Regions from separate parts of the Thalassolituus hydrocarboniclasticus genome, predicted to be linked through region 1. Evidence: predicted binding sites of a transcription regulator. Region 1 holds the regulator's gene; each other region holds the start of a gene.
What was found. The regulator sigma-54, encoded in region 1, starts transcription at its own class of promoters, with help from an activator protein. The targets are predictions, from matches to a motif close to TGGCACNNNNNTTGCTNT.
Positions count from the first base shown of each region.

Region 2: a site for sigma-54 is predicted at 2,839-2,856, ahead of flgB (flagellar basal body rod protein FlgB). Genes of this name have one in related genera too.
Region 3: a site for sigma-54 is predicted at 2,194-2,211, ahead of atzF (allophanate hydrolase). Genes of this name have one in related genera too.
Region 4: a site for sigma-54 is predicted at 1,076-1,093, ahead of HUF19_RS01015 (amine dehydrogenase large subunit). Genes of this name have one in related genera too.

Region 1 covers NZ_CP054475.1:625,623-629,480, forward strand. The annotation lists gene rapZ (RNase adapter RapZ) at 1-377, opposite strand, end outside; gene ptsN (PTS IIA-like nitrogen regulatory protein PtsN) at 411-875, opposite strand; gene hpf (ribosome hibernation-promoting factor, HPF/YfiA family) at 879-1,181, opposite strand; gene HUF19_RS02645 (RNA polymerase factor sigma-54) at 1,212-2,711, opposite strand; gene lptB (LPS export ABC transporter ATP-binding protein) at 2,840-3,565, opposite strand; gene lptA (lipopolysaccharide transport periplasmic protein LptA) at 3,568-3,858, opposite strand, start outside.
Region 2 covers NZ_CP054475.1:2,902,623-2,906,480, forward strand. The annotation lists gene HUF19_RS12985 (flagellar hook-basal body complex protein) at 1-1,128, opposite strand, end outside; gene HUF19_RS12990 (flagellar hook assembly protein FlgD) at 1,156-1,947, opposite strand; gene flgC (flagellar basal body rod protein FlgC) at 1,958-2,404, opposite strand; gene flgB (flagellar basal body rod protein FlgB) at 2,407-2,805, opposite strand; gene HUF19_RS13005 (CheR family methyltransferase) at 2,972-3,808, opposite strand; gene HUF19_RS13010 (chemotaxis protein CheV) at 3,857-3,858, opposite strand, start outside.
Region 3 covers NZ_CP054475.1:156,673-160,530, reverse strand. The annotation lists gene HUF19_RS00720 (GntR family transcriptional regulator) at 1-291, opposite strand, end outside; gene atzF (allophanate hydrolase) at 294-2,156, opposite strand; gene HUF19_RS00710 (putative bifunctional diguanylate cyclase/phosphodiesterase) at 2,435-3,858, opposite strand, start outside.
Region 4 covers NZ_CP054475.1:219,059-222,916, reverse strand. The annotation lists gene HUF19_RS01015 (amine dehydrogenase large subunit) at 1-1,042, opposite strand, end outside; gene hisI (phosphoribosyl-AMP cyclohydrolase) at 1,395-1,775, shown strand; gene HUF19_RS01005 (phosphoribosyl-ATP diphosphatase) at 1,803-2,135, shown strand; gene HUF19_RS01000 (histidine triad nucleotide-binding protein) at 2,169-2,501, shown strand; gene tatA (Sec-independent protein translocase subunit TatA) at 2,537-2,797, shown strand; gene tatB (Sec-independent protein translocase protein TatB) at 2,797-3,180, shown strand; gene tatC (twin-arginine translocase subunit TatC) at 3,177-3,858, shown strand, end outside.

The sequences.
Region 1 (3,858 bases):
AGCAGCAGGCGCTCTTTATCGATGGCTTCGGCCAGAGATGTGCTTTTGCTGGTCAGTGGGTGCTTACGCCGGGTAGAGCTGAAGCGCTGCAACAGCACTTCTTCGCTGGCGTCGAGATAGACCACATCCAATTGGTATTCTGCACTGGGTAACTGATGCAGAACTTCGTGAATATTATCGAAGGCATGGGGCAGATTGCGGGCATCGACGCTGACCGCGACTTTGGCCAGCTTTTCTTCAATTTCAGTCTGTCTGGCCAGAGCCGGTAACAGGGCGACCGGCAGATTGTCGATGCAGTAGAAACCAAGGTCTTCCAGAACGTGGAGAGCACTGGACTTGCCCGAGCCGGACCGGCCACTGATCACTACTAAACGCATTGCTGTGCTCCTCCATTGGCCGTTGGGCTGATGTCAGCCCGGTTGTCCGCTCAGTGCCCGCTGATAAAACCGTTGCGCATCCGGCGCTTTGCGCAGTGCCTCGCGGTAGGCCGGCTCGCTGAAGTTGCGTGCCAGCATGGCCAGCACCTGCAGGTGCTGTTCAGTGGCTTCTTCGGGAACCAGCAGAGCAAACACCAGATCGACCGGCTTACGGTCAATGGCGTCGTAATCCACCGGTTCCACCAGACGCAGCAGTACGCCCATGGCCTGGTCGCACTGCTTCAGGCGGCAGTGGGGAATGGCGATACCCTCGCCAATCCCGGTGCTGCCAAGGCGTTCCCGGCCGAGTAATCGCTCGTAAATATCGTCGGCGGAGCTGTCGCTGAGTTGCTCAGCGATAAAACCTGCCAGGTACTCCAGTAATTTCTTCTTACTGGACACCGGTGCGTCAATCAGGGTGCGTTCCGGTGTGAGGATATCCTCGATGCGAATGTCCATTAATCAGCCTTGTCCGTGTTGCCGCGCCACCAGTTTTTCTTTGTGCTTCAGAACCTGACGGTCGAGCTTGTCTGTCATCTGGTCGATGGCCGCATACATATCATCGTGCTCGGCGCTGGCGTGCAAGTCAGCACCACTGACGTGAATGGTGGCTTCAGCAATCATGCGCTCTTTAATAACGGTCAGGGTTACCTGGCCGTTGGTGATGTTGTCAAAGTGGCGTCCCAGCTTGGACATTTTTTCGTCTACGTACACTTGCAGAGATTCGGTAACGTCAACGTGGTGACCGCTGATATTGATCTTCATGTCCAGACTCCTTGTTGCTGGCTGTTGTTTTTAAATCAATTGTTTACGTTCATTTGAAGGCGGAATCATCATGGCTTCACGGTATTTGGCCACCGTGCGCCGTGCGACCTGAATGCCTTTTTCGCCCAGCACTGCGGCGATTTTGTTGTCGCTCAGCGGCTTGCGCGCATTTTCTTCGGCAATCAGTTTTTTAATCATGGCACGGATTGCGGTAGAGGAACATTCGCCACCGCCATCGGTGCTGACATGGCTGGAGAAAAAGTACTTCAGCTCGAAGATACCGCGCGGGGTGTGCATGTATTTCTGGGTGGTTACCCGGGAAATGGTGGATTCATGCATACCAACGGCTTCGGCGATATCGTGCAGAACCAGCGGCTTCATCGCTTCCTCGCCCTGTTCGAAGAATTCGATCTGATATTCGACGATTTTGGTGGCCACTTTCAGCAGGGTTTCATTGCGGCTTTGCAGGCTTTTGATAAACCAGCGCGCTTCCTGCAGGTGATCGCGCAGGAAAGCGTTATCGGTGCTGTTATCGGAGCGGCGGACCAGTGAGGCGTAGTCAGCATTCACTCGCAGCTTGGGGGCGATTTCCGGATTCAGTTCAACCCGCCATTCGTCACGGATGTTGCGTACCAGTACGTCGGGCACTACGTACTCGGCCTGCTCGGCACTGATACCGGCACCCGGCTTGGGATTGAGTTCTTTGATCAGGCGCAGTACTGCTTTGAGGTCATCTTCGCGCAGCTTGGTTTTGCGCATCAGCGTTGGGTAATCTTTGCTGCCCAGCAACTCGATATAGTCGCGGATAACCATTTTGGCTTCGTTCAGCCATGGGGTCTCTGCCGGCAGTTGCTGCAGTTGCAGCAGCAGGCATTCACGTAGGTCGCGGGCGAACGCGCCTGCGGGATCAAACTGTTGCAGGCGGTGCAGCACGGCCATCACTTCGTCTTCTTCGACGTCCAGTGCGGGGTCCATGCTTTCCAGAATATCTTCAACGGTGGTATGCAGGTAGCCGTCGTCATCCACGCCATCAATCAGCATCAGGGCAATTTCGCGGTCGGTGTCCGACATCGGAGTCAGGTTAAGCTGCCACAGCAGATGGTCCTGCAGATCTTCGGTGCTGGCATGACGTGAGTCGTAGTCGAAATCGTCGTCGATGGCATTACTGCTGCTGCCGGAGGCAACGCTGGCGGTGGTCTGGTAGGTGTCTTCCCACTGACTGTCGACCGGCAGGTCGTCGGGTAGCTGTTCCTGTGACCACTGTTCGTCCAGCTCTGGGGTGTCGTTATGGCTGTCGTCCTGACTGCTGACTTCGTGGCTGGTGCTGGTGTCGTGATCGCTGTTGCGGGACAGGTCGGGCAGGTCATCGTGCTCGTGTTCTTCGACTTCGAGCATCGGATTGGAATCGAGGGCTTCCTGAATCTCCTGCTGCAGGTCGAGGGTAGACAGCTGAAGCAGGCGGATGGCTTGTTGCAACTGAGGGGTCATGGTCAGGTGCTGACCCATCTTTAACTGAAGAGACGCTTTCATAAAAGTTCAGTAATCACTCAGTATCGGCATAGTCTGTGCATTATACGCCAAGCGGTAAACCTTGGAATCTTTTGTGCATCTTCCTTTGCGCTGAATCATCAGGCGCTTCTCTGCTGCCTGAGAGGCCATCACAGGCGGAAGTCCTCGCCCAGATATACCTTGCGCACCTGCTCGCTGGCCAATACCTGTTCAGCGGTGCCTTCGGCGATGATGTGGCCCCCTCCGACAATATAGGCTTTCTCACAGATAGCCAGAGTTTCCCGTACGTTGTGGTCGGTAATCAGTACGCCGATGCCACGCGCCTTGAGTTGTCGGATGATGTCCATGATGTCAGCTACAGAAATCGGGTCAACCCCGGCGAAGGGTTCATCGAGCAGAATAAAGGACGGTTCAGCCGCCAGCGCGCGGGCAATCTCGACCCGGCGTCTTTCACCACCGGACAGCGCCATGCCAAGGCTGTTGCGGATATGCTGAATATGGAACTCATTCAGCAGCTCTTCCAGCTTTTCCAGGCGCTGTGCGCGGTTGAGGTCTTTGCGGGTTTCGAGAATGGCGAGGATGTTATCGGCTACGCTCAGCTTGCGGAAAATGGAGGCTTCCTGTGGCAGATAGCCGATGCCTTTCTGCGCCCGGCCGTGCATCGGCAGATGGCTGATGTCTTCGTCGTCAATTCTGATGCGGCCCTTGTCGGCCTGTACCAGGTTCACAATCATGTAGAAACAGGTGGTTTTGCCGGCGCCGTTGGGCCCCAGCAGGCCGACGATTTGCCCGCTTTGCACTGACATGGATACGTCTTTCACCACCTCCCGGCCGTTATAACTTTTGGCCAGATTTTCGGCTTTCAGGGTTTTCATGGTTATTCCTGTGCTGGCTTGCTGTCAGTGCCGGTTGCCGGTTCGGCCGGAGCCTGTGGCTGAATCACAACTTTAATCCGTTGTTTGTCGTTTTCGTTGCCGCCCTGGGCAGAGGTGCTGGTGCCGCCACTGGCGCTGACGGTTTCTTTGGTCATGTCATAGAGAATGCGCTCACCACTGAACAGGTTGCCGTCCTGTTCCAGCCGGGCATTGCCCTGAATGGTGATTTCCCGCAGCTGGGCAAAGTAATCAATGCGCTGACCGTGGGCTTTGGTCAGTGGTTTACCGGGATT
Region 2 (3,858 bases), 1.8 Mb from region 1:
GGTCAGCTGGGCAAACTGGCCGGGATCGGAAGAGACAATACTCAGCGGAGGCGTTGCCGTAGTACGGGTGGTGGTTGAAGTACCCGGAATACTGCGGAAATCCGCAGTCAGTGCGCCTGCGCCAACAAACAACAATGACCCCTGAGTGCCGGCAGTTACCGCACCAGCCGCACCAAAGGCCGCCATACTGGCCGAGTTACTAAAGGCAAAGCTGGAACCGTCGGTCGCACTGTAACCGCCACGCTCAAATACCAGATTACCGGTACCATCGGTGGTCGCGGTCAGCTGCTGCGATCCCAGCACAGCATCAATTGACTGCTGGATTAATGTCAGGGCTTCTGCCTGAGTAGAACCGGCCGGAATCGCCTGCAGGGTGATCGTCTGCACACCATTACCATCGCCCAGATCGACATCAAAGGTTTCACCACCAACAGTACCGGCAGTGGCAACGTTGGCGACGGTATTACCACCACCCAGCGCACCATCAAAAGCTACCGCAGCAGGCGTGCCGCCAGTCGTCGGCTGACCGGCCGAATCCAGAATTGTCCGGGTCGAGTCAGCAATACCGGAATCGGCAGCACCAATCGCCAGACCGTTGGATACCAGCTGTAAGCCCTGCTCCTGCAATACCTTTTCACTGGCATTCAGGTTCAGAATGGCCGATGCCAGATTGGTCAGTCGTGGTGGCTGGTTGGCAACCTGGATTCGGATATCCCCCAGAACACCATTAACCACACCATTTTCATTCGCGGCATAACCCTGCAGGCGTGACCCATTATTGGCGACCACATAGCCGTCTTTATCGAGGGAAAAAATACCGGAACGGGTGTAAGACACGCTGCCGCGATCTTCCAGTACAAAGAAGCCATTGCCGTCGATAGCCATATCCAGCGCACTCTCTGTGCCACTGATATTCCCCTGACTGAATTGCTGGCGGACGTTATCCACCATAACACCGCTGCCGACCGGCTTAATGCCGGTGCCCAGCAGGGTGGTGGTGTACACGTCGGAAAATTCCGCCCGTGATTGTTTAAAGCCGGTGGTACTGGCGTTGGCAATGTTATTACCTGTTACCTCAAGGTCGGTCGAGGCAGCCCGAATACCACTTAAACCAATATTAAAAGCCATAATCTAGTCTCCGTTGCCCGTTCCGAACTACTCATCCAGAATCTGTTTAATCTGATCCAGCGAGGCACTGCGACCGCCCGCCAGATTCAGAATGACCGTTCCACTGCCGCTCATGGTGACGCTGTCGACCCGTGAGCTCATCTGCATTCCCAACTCTTCTGATTTACCGCCCATGGTGCCGGTAACCTTGAATACGTATTCACCGGCCGGATACGGCACAGGAATCTTGTCGCCGTTAGCATCCAGTACCAGCTCGCCTTCTTCGTCTTTGTAATATTCCTGACGATTCAGCTTATCGATGTCGAGATCGATGATTTCGCCATCGACCATCATATTCAGACCATCCCAACGTACTGACATCGAGCCTGCAGGGCGGTTGCCCAGCGGAATCTGCTCCAGCAGCACGCCATTTTCATCTTCAATACTCAGCTGCAGGTTACTGGCGCTTTCCGGAACATCGGTGTAACCACTGACCACGCCACCGCTGAGCAGCAGGCCGGTTTCATTACCTTCAACAATGACCGACTGACCAACCAGGCTGGATGCCTGCAATGCAGACGCCGAGTTAAAACGCGACATCATGCTTTCACTGGTGGTATTGAGCTTGTCGATCCCCTCCACCGTGGAAAACTGCGCCAGCTGCGCCACGAAGGCCTGGTTATCGGTCGGCTCCAGCGGGTTCTGATTGTTCAGCTGTGCAACCATCAGCTCCAGAAACGCATCACGACCCAGTTCATTCTCTTTCGGCTCTGCGGTATTGCTGGGCTTGCGGTACTGATCCAGCGCAGCAGTGTTATTACCGACTTCATTAATTGCCATAACCTGCTCCTTACTGTCCCAGACTCAACGTACGCTGCAGCATCTGCTTTGCGGTCTTCAGCACTTCGACATTCATCTGATAGCTGCGTGATGAAGACATCATGTCAGTCATTTCTTCAACGATGTTCACGTTCGGGTAATACACATAGCCATCCTCATTCGCCATCGGATGATCCGGCTGAAAACGCTGCTGCAGCGGCGCATCTTTCTCCACAATTCCCATCACCTGAACACCAGCGCCGGTACCGTCTTCGATGCTCTGAAACTCATTATTGGCATTCACTTCCATAAAGGTTTTATGCATTACCGCAAACCAGGGCTTACGTGCACGGTAGGTTTCATCGACCGAGCTGGATGCACTTTCCGCATTGGCGATATTACTGGCGGTGGTGTTAATCCGGATCGACTGAGCATTCATGCCGGAACCGGCGATATCAAATACGTTGGATAACGACATAATTATTCTCCCCGGATCGCGCCTTTCATGCCTTTGAACTTGCCACTGAGAAATTCAAAGCTGGCGTTGTAGTTCATGCTGTTACGGCCATACAGCGCCTGTTCCATCTGCGAATCGACGGTGTTGCCATCAATCGAAGGCTGAATCGGATTGCGGTACAGCAGCTCATCATCGCGCTGAGTATGGCCACTGAGATGACCGGAGTGAGTACGCTCCAGCGCCACGCTGTTGCGGGAATTAACTTCTCCGGCCAGTACGGCCTGAAAATTGATATCACGTGCCTTGAATCCCGGCGTATCAGAGTTGGCCAGATTATTTGCCAGAATTTCTGCCCGCGCCGCGCGCAGCTGCAGAGCAGAAGGATGAACGCCGAGGGCGTTGGTGAAATTGATAGAGGCCATAATCTGATTCTCTTACGTGACTATGACTGGAAGATAGCAACCCCTGTGCCAAAAAAAATAATCCTTATTTTTCAGTACGTTAGAAATAAAAAGCCGCCCTTTAAGGCGGCAATGGAGCGGCAATTTAACGGCAACGGCAAACCTTTACCGACCGGCGGCAAGCAGCTTATGCGCCTCCGGTCTTCTTCGCCCGGTACACAATCCCCGGATGGCATTGCACCATTTCGAAGTAATCACTCAGGTTATTCATTGCCTCAGACGCACCGAGCATCAGATAACCGCCCGGATTCAGGCTGCCGTGCATACGCTTCAGAATGTCGTGCTTCAGATCAGCAGAAAAATAGATCAGCACGTTACGGCAAAAGATAATGTCGAATTTGCCCAGCAGCGCAAAGCTCTGCTGCAGATTCTGGGCACGAAAATCCACCCGGCTGCGCACCTGAGAATTAATGCGCCAGCGATCAGAATCAACCTCTTCAAAGTACACTTTGAGGTGCTGATCATTCATGCCACGACGGATCGCCAGTTGCTGATACACCCCTTCTTTAGCCGCTGCCAGCGAGCTGGGGGAAATATCGGTGGCGACAATGCGCTCGCCGGTCATCAGCTGACCCGGGTTCTTCTTTCTGAATTCTTCGATCTCAATACTGAGTGAATAGGGCTCCTGGCCGGTCGAACAGGCCGCCGACCAGATTTTCAGCGGACGCCGCTGCTGTGCCAGCTCAGGCAACAGCTTCTCACGAAAAATCCGGTAAGGGTGTTCGTCACGGAACCACAGGGTTTCGTTGGTGGTCATCGCATCGATAACACTTTCCTGCAGACTGCGGTTGCGCTCCATGGCAACCAGCAGGTCTGAAATACTGGCCACCGACTCCCGCTCCATCATGCGCCGCAGACGACTGGTCACCAGGTACTCTTTACCTTCGCCCAGCATGATACCGCTGCTTTTTTCCAACATCTGACGGAAGCGGTTATATTCATCCACTGACATTTCTTTGGTCATATTCTCATCCACATAGCCCATAGCCTGTTTAATGTGCTTAAACAGGTCCT
Region 3 (3,858 bases), 470 kb from region 1:
GGTGCGAACGTCGTATAAGTCTTCAAAATAACGGAAATCAAAGGGCCGCACCTGCCAGCCACTGCGGAAATGCACCTGCACAAACCCATCGCGCTCCAGCCGGTACAGTGCTTCACGTACCGGAGTACGACTGGCCTGCATACGCCGGGCAATTTCGTTCTCACTGAAGCGATCACCGGGCAGCAACTGGAAATCGAAGATATCGTTTTTCAGTTGCTGATAAATGCGTTCGGCAAGGTTCAGTGGCCGTTTATTCTCACTGGCCTCAGACTTATACGACGAGCCATGCACGCTTATTTTCCCGCCTGAGATTTTAAATAAGCGATATATGCACGCCAGCCACCGAACTCACTGATATGGGTTGCACTGGCTACCGCTTCCGGTTCACAGATAAAACCTTTAACCAACCGGCCATCGGCCAGCTCGAGGGTACCGATGCCTAATGGCTGAGGAATTTCTTCAACAAAACTGCCGAAAGCAGCAACGTCCATACGCCATAATTCAACAATAATTTTATGCCCTGTTTCAGAGCCACTATTCAGCAATGCATCATTAATGCGCACCAGGCCTGGCTTGGGTGGCACTGTATTGGCAAGGGCATAAAGCTGGTATTTTTCGGCGCTCAGTGTTTGCTCCAGCAATACTGCATTACGGCTGGTGAGCTGATGATTCAGCGGCATGCCGGTTAAATGGGCGCCGACCACCGCAACCACCACCGATTCGTCATCGCGTGCGCCAAGCAATACCGGCGCTTGTGGTAAACGCAGGGCCGCCTGCCAGTGCCCAGCAAAAGTCAGTAATGCATTCTCACTGAAGGCTGGTGCAATAACCGTAATACCGAAAGGCAGCCCATCGCTGCGTAAATCAGCCGGTAAAGCGATGGCACATAAATCGGCCAGATTAACAAAATTGGTATAAGTACCCAGTTGGCTGTTGACCTTAACCGGCTCGGCCTCCACCTCAGCAAGGGTCGGAAAGCAGGGTGCTGTAGGAACAAACAGTGCATCAAAGTCCTGAAATAACTGCTGAATTTCCCGCAGCAGTTCCATACGCCGGTACTCAGCATTAAAGGCCTGAACCGCTGTACCGCTGTTACCACCGGCAATAATACTTTTCACCACCGGATTAATGCCGGGTAAATCCTGCCGGATAAATTCGCCCACGGCAGCATAACGCTCAGCCACCCAGGGGCCCTGATACAACAGGGCAGCCAGTTCAGATAACGGCGAAAAATCGATGGTGATTAATTCAAAGCCAAGGCTTTCAGCGTTTGCCAAAGCCGCCGTGAATGCAGCCTGCTGTACGTCATCACCAAACCATGGCATCCCGGCCGGTACTGCCAGCCGGCGGATGGTTTTTAATGGCGGGTTGCCCACTGGGCGGGAATACGCATCCTGCGCATCAAACTGTGCGGCCAATGCAAAAATGCGCTCGGCATCGAGGGTGTTTAACGCAAAAACAGAAACACAATCCAGACTGCGGCAGGCCGGTACAACACCCTGGGTACTGAGCACTCCCTTACTGGCTTTCAACCCGACGATATGATTAAAGCCTGCCGGAATACGACCGGAGCCTGCCGTGTCGGTCCCCAATGAAAAAGGCACATAACCGCGCGCAACCGCAACGGCTGAACCAGAGCTGGAACCACCGCTGATATATTCTTCATTAAATGGATTGGCTACCGCACCATAAGGTGAGCGGGTGCCCACCAGCCCGGTCGCAAACTGATCGAGATTGGTTTTGCCTAATACAATGGCACCGGCGTTACGCAACAGGCGCACCACGGTTGCATCTGCCTGCGGCTCATAGGCAAATTCCGGACAGGCTGCGGTTGTCGCAAATCCGGCGACGTCGATATTGTCTTTAACCGCAAATGGAACGCCGTATAACGGCAGTGCCTGCATATCACCATCGGCGGCATCCAGTAATTGCTGCAGCTGAATTAACTGCGCGCCCAGTTGTTGCTCGCTGGCCAGCTCAATCCAGACGCTGCCTTTTTTTAACACGCCGTTGCAGCTTTCCTGCTGATGCACTTCTGCCCGTAATGCATTCAGTAATTCGCTGGCATTACCGCCATTGCGATAAGCCTTTGCCCAATCGTTCAGGCTCAGCCCGAGTAATGATTTTCCTGAGGTTTCTGATGTGATGTCGCTCATAGCACTGCCAATGTGTTCAACCTTGTATACAAGATACAGAGCGACACTCGTGCCAGTTTTTACTAGGTCGGCGTAATGCCACCCTCAAGCCACGGTATTGGCGGGTTTCCTGTAATCAGCTGCTGAAAAAATCAGAAATAAGGCAGAAAATATACGCGCTGTTTAAGCGCAGAAAAGAGAATAACGTGCATCAGAACAGGGCAACTTAATTATTACCCGCTTATTATTTTACTGCCGGAATAATGGTTCTGCTAATCACCGGGGACTGCTGAAGCCCATCACAACTCCGATGAATGCGGCAACTCCTGATGACTGTTATGAGTATTCAGCCATTCTGTCAATTCATGCTCGGGCAGTGCCTGCGACCAGAAATAGCCCTGAGCTTCATCACACCCCAGTTGTTTTAACAGACGCAGCGTTGCTTCGTCTTCCACGCCTTCGGCAACCGACTGCAACCCCAGACTGGCGGCCATCTGGATAATAGCCCTCACCAGAGGCTCATCGCGCTGGGAAACCCCCAGACCCGTTATAAAGGACTTATCAATTTTCAGCCGCGAGGCCTTAAAGCGGCGCAGATACCCCAGATTGGAATAACCGGTACCAAAATCATCGATGGCAAAAGACACACCCATTGTGTAAATGCCATCCAGCTGACGACTGATATCATCGCCTTCGCCTATTAACATCGATTCAGTTAACTCCAGCTCCAGCGCCGTTGCCGGTAAACCGGATTGACGCAGCACATGCTGAACATTCCGCTCCAGCAAACCATCGCGGAACTGTACATAAGACAGATTTACCGCAACCCCCACGTTGCTATGTCCCTGTTTACGCCAGCGCATACAGGCGGCACAGGCCTCCTGTAAGACCCAATGCCCTATATCTGCAATAACCCCACTGCTTTCGGCCAGAGGAATAAATTCATCGGGCGTAATATAAGAACCATCCTCCTGTGGCCAGCGGATTAATGCTTCAACGCCACAGACCCGGCCGTTGCTGATATCAATTTTAGGCTGATAAAACAGACGGAATTGTTTGTCTTTTAATGCCTGACGGATTTGCGTCATCAGATTAAATTTATCGATATTGGCGCGGCCCATATCGTCGTTATATATGCGGAAAACACTGCGGCCTTCATGCTTGGCCTGATACATCGCCAGATCTGCATATTTGCACAGGATGTTAAATTCCGTGCCATGCTCCGGTGCCAGCGCAATGCCGACCGAACCGGAGATTTCAATCTGGGTCTGCATAATAAAAAACGGTGTGGTCGCCGCTGCAGTCATACTTTGCGCCAGCCGGGTCAGCTGGTCTTCATCGCCATCCAGTGCCGCCATCAACAGAAACTCATCACCGCCAAAACGGCACAGCACATCATCAGGACGACTGAGGGCCTGTAAGCGCCCGGCAAGCTGCTGCAGTAATAAATCACCCGCCGCGTGTCCGAGTGAATCATTCACCGGTTTAAAGTTATCCAGATCGAGGAAAAAAACAGCCAGCGGCTGCTCGTCACGCAGGCAACGCTGATACAGGCGGGCATAAGATTCCTCAGCAAAGCGCCGGTTAGATAAACCGGTCAGCTGATCCTGACTGGCAAGCCGCGCAATGGTCTTCTGGCTGTTGCGTACCCGCTGGTTTTCTTCCTTCAGACCTTGCATAAGACGCCGCTGGTCACGCAATAACAGATAAGCGCTGAAGCCGG
Region 4 (3,858 bases), 410 kb from region 1:
CACTCAGCGCCACCATATGCGGTGCCGGAGAACGACTGATAAGTTTTTTCTTCTTCAGGCTGTAAGCCCAGATTTCTTCAGAGCCGTTTTTATGGCTGCCGTCATAAGCGCCTGAATGCATCAGCATAAACACCATATCCAGCGTGCTGCTGTAAGCCGTGATGGCATAACCACCCGGAGCCCAGTCACCTTCGATGCCGGCATTCACCTGCAGTTTTTCTTTGATTTTTACGGTTTTGCCACTGTCATCGGCGAGGTACAGGGCACCGCCGAAGGTGGTCAGGATCAGCTCACCGTTTTTACGGCGTTCGCTGTGGATATAAATCGGGTCGGCATCCACATCGAATAATTTGCCCGATGCTTCAACACTGTATTCATTTCCCTTCAGGGTGAAGGTTTTCAGCTGGCCAGTACCGCAGGGCGTGCTGAAACTGGTGCCTTTCAGTGCCGGATAAACGCCGTAACATCCCGGGGTCGGCACTTCAGCAATCACTTCGCGGGCAGCAATATCAATGACCGAAACCGAGGTGGCCGGTGTGGCATTCTGCACATACAGCAGTTTTTCATCGGCGCTTAATTCCAGCAGCTGGGTCATACCAATGGCTTTTACGGCTTTATTAGGCACGATGATTTCTTTCTTGCGGCTCAGGGTTTCTACGTCGTACACCTGCACCACACTTTCTACCGGACCATAGGTAATGCGCTTGGCAAAGTCGGACAGCACGTAGACGGTTTTGCCGTCTTTCGAGACTTTCATCTGCGAAGTAATACCCGCCGGCATCGAGCCTTTATAGTGCAGGTCATCCTGAGCGAAGACGTGAATCTGACTGGCGCCCCCCCAGGCGGCTTCGTTCATAAACACATTCGGTCCGGGCTGAATGGTTTTCTCGACCGTGAAAACTTCCGGCTTAAAGGGTTCTGCCTGTGCCACAGGCATAACCGCCGACAACAGCAGGGTTGCGATGCAGGCCGCCAGCGGTGCCGGAGTGAATACGCGGCGGGAAAGGTTTCTGGTTTTACTTTCTTGCTTGGTTAACGTCATGGTTTACAGCTCTCGTTGTGAGTCTGCAATGCCAGAGCAGCGCTCATGCCAATGCCTGAGCTCAACGCTGAAACATAACCCCAGATGCATACTTCAAGAGGCGAATGCTGACAATTCAGTCAGAATTGTTACCGGCTGTTACCAGATCCGATTAACAATAAAACTATCAGCACCAGAAGGAGGCTGGCCATTTTGCAGGCGGCATCATTGTGGTGCGCTTATCTCTCTGCGCTTATTTCTGCCCGGATCGATAGCTGCCAGAGCCTTTGTCGCCGCCCTTCAGCTGATGGCGAAGCCCTACCCGAAACCCCGGGCATGGGGTATCCTGCGACCTCTGAACGCGGGGGATGTTATGAGTAACTGGCTTGATGCCGTAAAGTGGGACGCCGATGGTCTGGTACCGGCCATTGCGCAGGATTACAAGACCGGCCGTATCCTGATGATGGCCTGGATGAACCGGGAAGCACTGGCGCTGACGGTGCAGGAAAACCGCGCCATCTATTATTCCCGCTCGCGCCAGCAGCTGTGGCGTAAAGGCGAATCTTCCGGCCATGTGCAGCAGCTGCATGAAGTGCGCCTCGACTGTGATGCCGACGTTATCACCCTGCAGGTGGAACAGATTGGCGGTATCGCCTGTCATACCGGCCGCGAAAGCTGCTTCTACCGGGTCTATCAGGACGGCGAATGGGTCAGCGTTGATCCGGTGCTGAAAGATCCGAAAGACATTTATTGATTGCTACTTAACGAAACTGAAACAGCTATGAGCGATATACTTTCCGCCCTCGGCGATATCCTTGAAGAACGTAAGAGCGCGGCCGCCGATTCATCCTATGTGGCCAGCCTGTATCACAAGGGCCTGAACAAGATTCTGGAGAAGGTCGGCGAAGAAGCCACCGAAACCATTCTGGCCGCCAAAGACGCCGAAACCAGTGGCGATAACAGCGATGTTATCTACGAGACCGCCGACCTGTGGTTCCACACCCTGGTGGCACTGGCCAAACTGGGCGAGCGCCCGGAAGCCGTGGTTAACGAACTGGCACGGCGTTTTAATATGTCCGGCCTGGAAGAAAAGGCGTCACGTACGCCCAAGTAAACCGGTACAGACCAGAGAACTGAGAGATTGAGTATGCCGGACTGTCTGTTTTGCCAGATTGTCGCCGGAAAGATTCCGGCCAATGTCGTTTATGAAGATGAGTACCTGCTGGCGTTTCACGATATTGCGCCTAAAGCGGACACCCACCTGCTGGTCATTCCCAAGCGCCATATCGTTAACCTGAATGATCTGAGCGACGCTGATGCCAGCCTGATGAGCCATTTAATGCTCAGCCTGCCGGCCATTGCCCGCACACAAAACCTGACTGGCTTCCGCACCATTACCAATACCGGTAAAGAAGGTGGGCAGGAAGTTTTCCATATGCACTTTCATATACTGGGCGGCGATCAGCTGCCCGGTTTCTGATGTAATTTTTAAATTAAGAATAAGAGGATTTTCCTATGCTCGGCGGAATCAGTATCTGGCAATTATTAATCGTTCTGGCCATCGTCATTATGATTTTCGGTACCAAAAAACTGCGTAACCTGGGTGGCGACCTGGGCGGAGCAATCAAGAGCTTTAAAAAAGCTGTGAATGACGACAGCAGTGCAAAAGCCGATGAAGACGACAGCAAAGAGCCGGCAAAAACACTGGAGCATAAAGAAGGCGCAGCCAAAGACGCCGAATTCAAAAGCACCAACAAAGACCAAGATAAAATCTGATGTTCGATATCGGTTTTCTGGAATTAATGGTAGTAGCCATTCTGGGCCTGCTGGTGCTCGGCCCGGAACGACTGCCAAAAGCAGCCCGCACAGTAGGTCTGTTTCTTGGCCGTATGCGCCGCACCATGAGCAATATCCAGGATGATCTTGAGCGCCAGGTCCGCACCGAAGAATTACGCGAAAAGCTGAAAGACCCTTATGCCACGTTTCTCGATGACGATTCGCCATCGGCTAACAGCATTCAGCCCAAGCCGGACGCAGAGCAAACAGCAGAAAATAAAGCCGCGGAAAACAAAGCCTCTTTGGCACAGGCTCCGCAGCAGCAAGGTCCGCAGCAGCCTGCTGCCAATCCAAAACCTGATAATACCGATGCGTCATCATGACCGATCATGAACAACCCCTGATTGCCCACCTGATCGAACTGCGAAACCGTTTGCTGAAATCGGTACTGGTGGTATTGGTGCTGTTTCTTGGCATGTTTTACTTTGCCAACGACCTGTACCTGATTCTGGTAAAGCCACTGTCAGTATTGCTGCCCGACAGCGGCAATATGATCGCCACCGGTGTAGCCTCGCCTTTTCTGGTGCCGTTTAAACTGACATTGGTTCTGGCGGTGCTGCTGGCCGTGCCTTTTCTGCTGCATCAGGTATGGAGTTTTATTTCTCCGGGTCTGTATCAGCACGAAAAGAAATTCGGTATTCCGTTACTGGTATCCAGCGTTGTCCTGTTTTATACCGGCATCGCCTTTGCCTACTTTGTAGTGCTGCCGCTGGCATTCGGCTTCTTTACCGCCGCCGGGCCGGAAGGCATTTCCTTTATGCCGGACATCAGCAATATTCTCGATTTTATTCTTAAAATCTTTTTTGCTTTTGGCATCGCCTTTGAAATTCCGATCGCGACCTTCCTGATGGTACTCAGCGGTATAACCACCGTGGCTGCCCTGACTGAAAAACGTCCTTATATCTTCGTTGGCTGTTTTGTTGTCGGTATGCTGGTTACGCCACCGGACGTTATCTCCCAGACCATTCTGGCCGTACCTATGTGGCTGCTGTTTGAAGCCG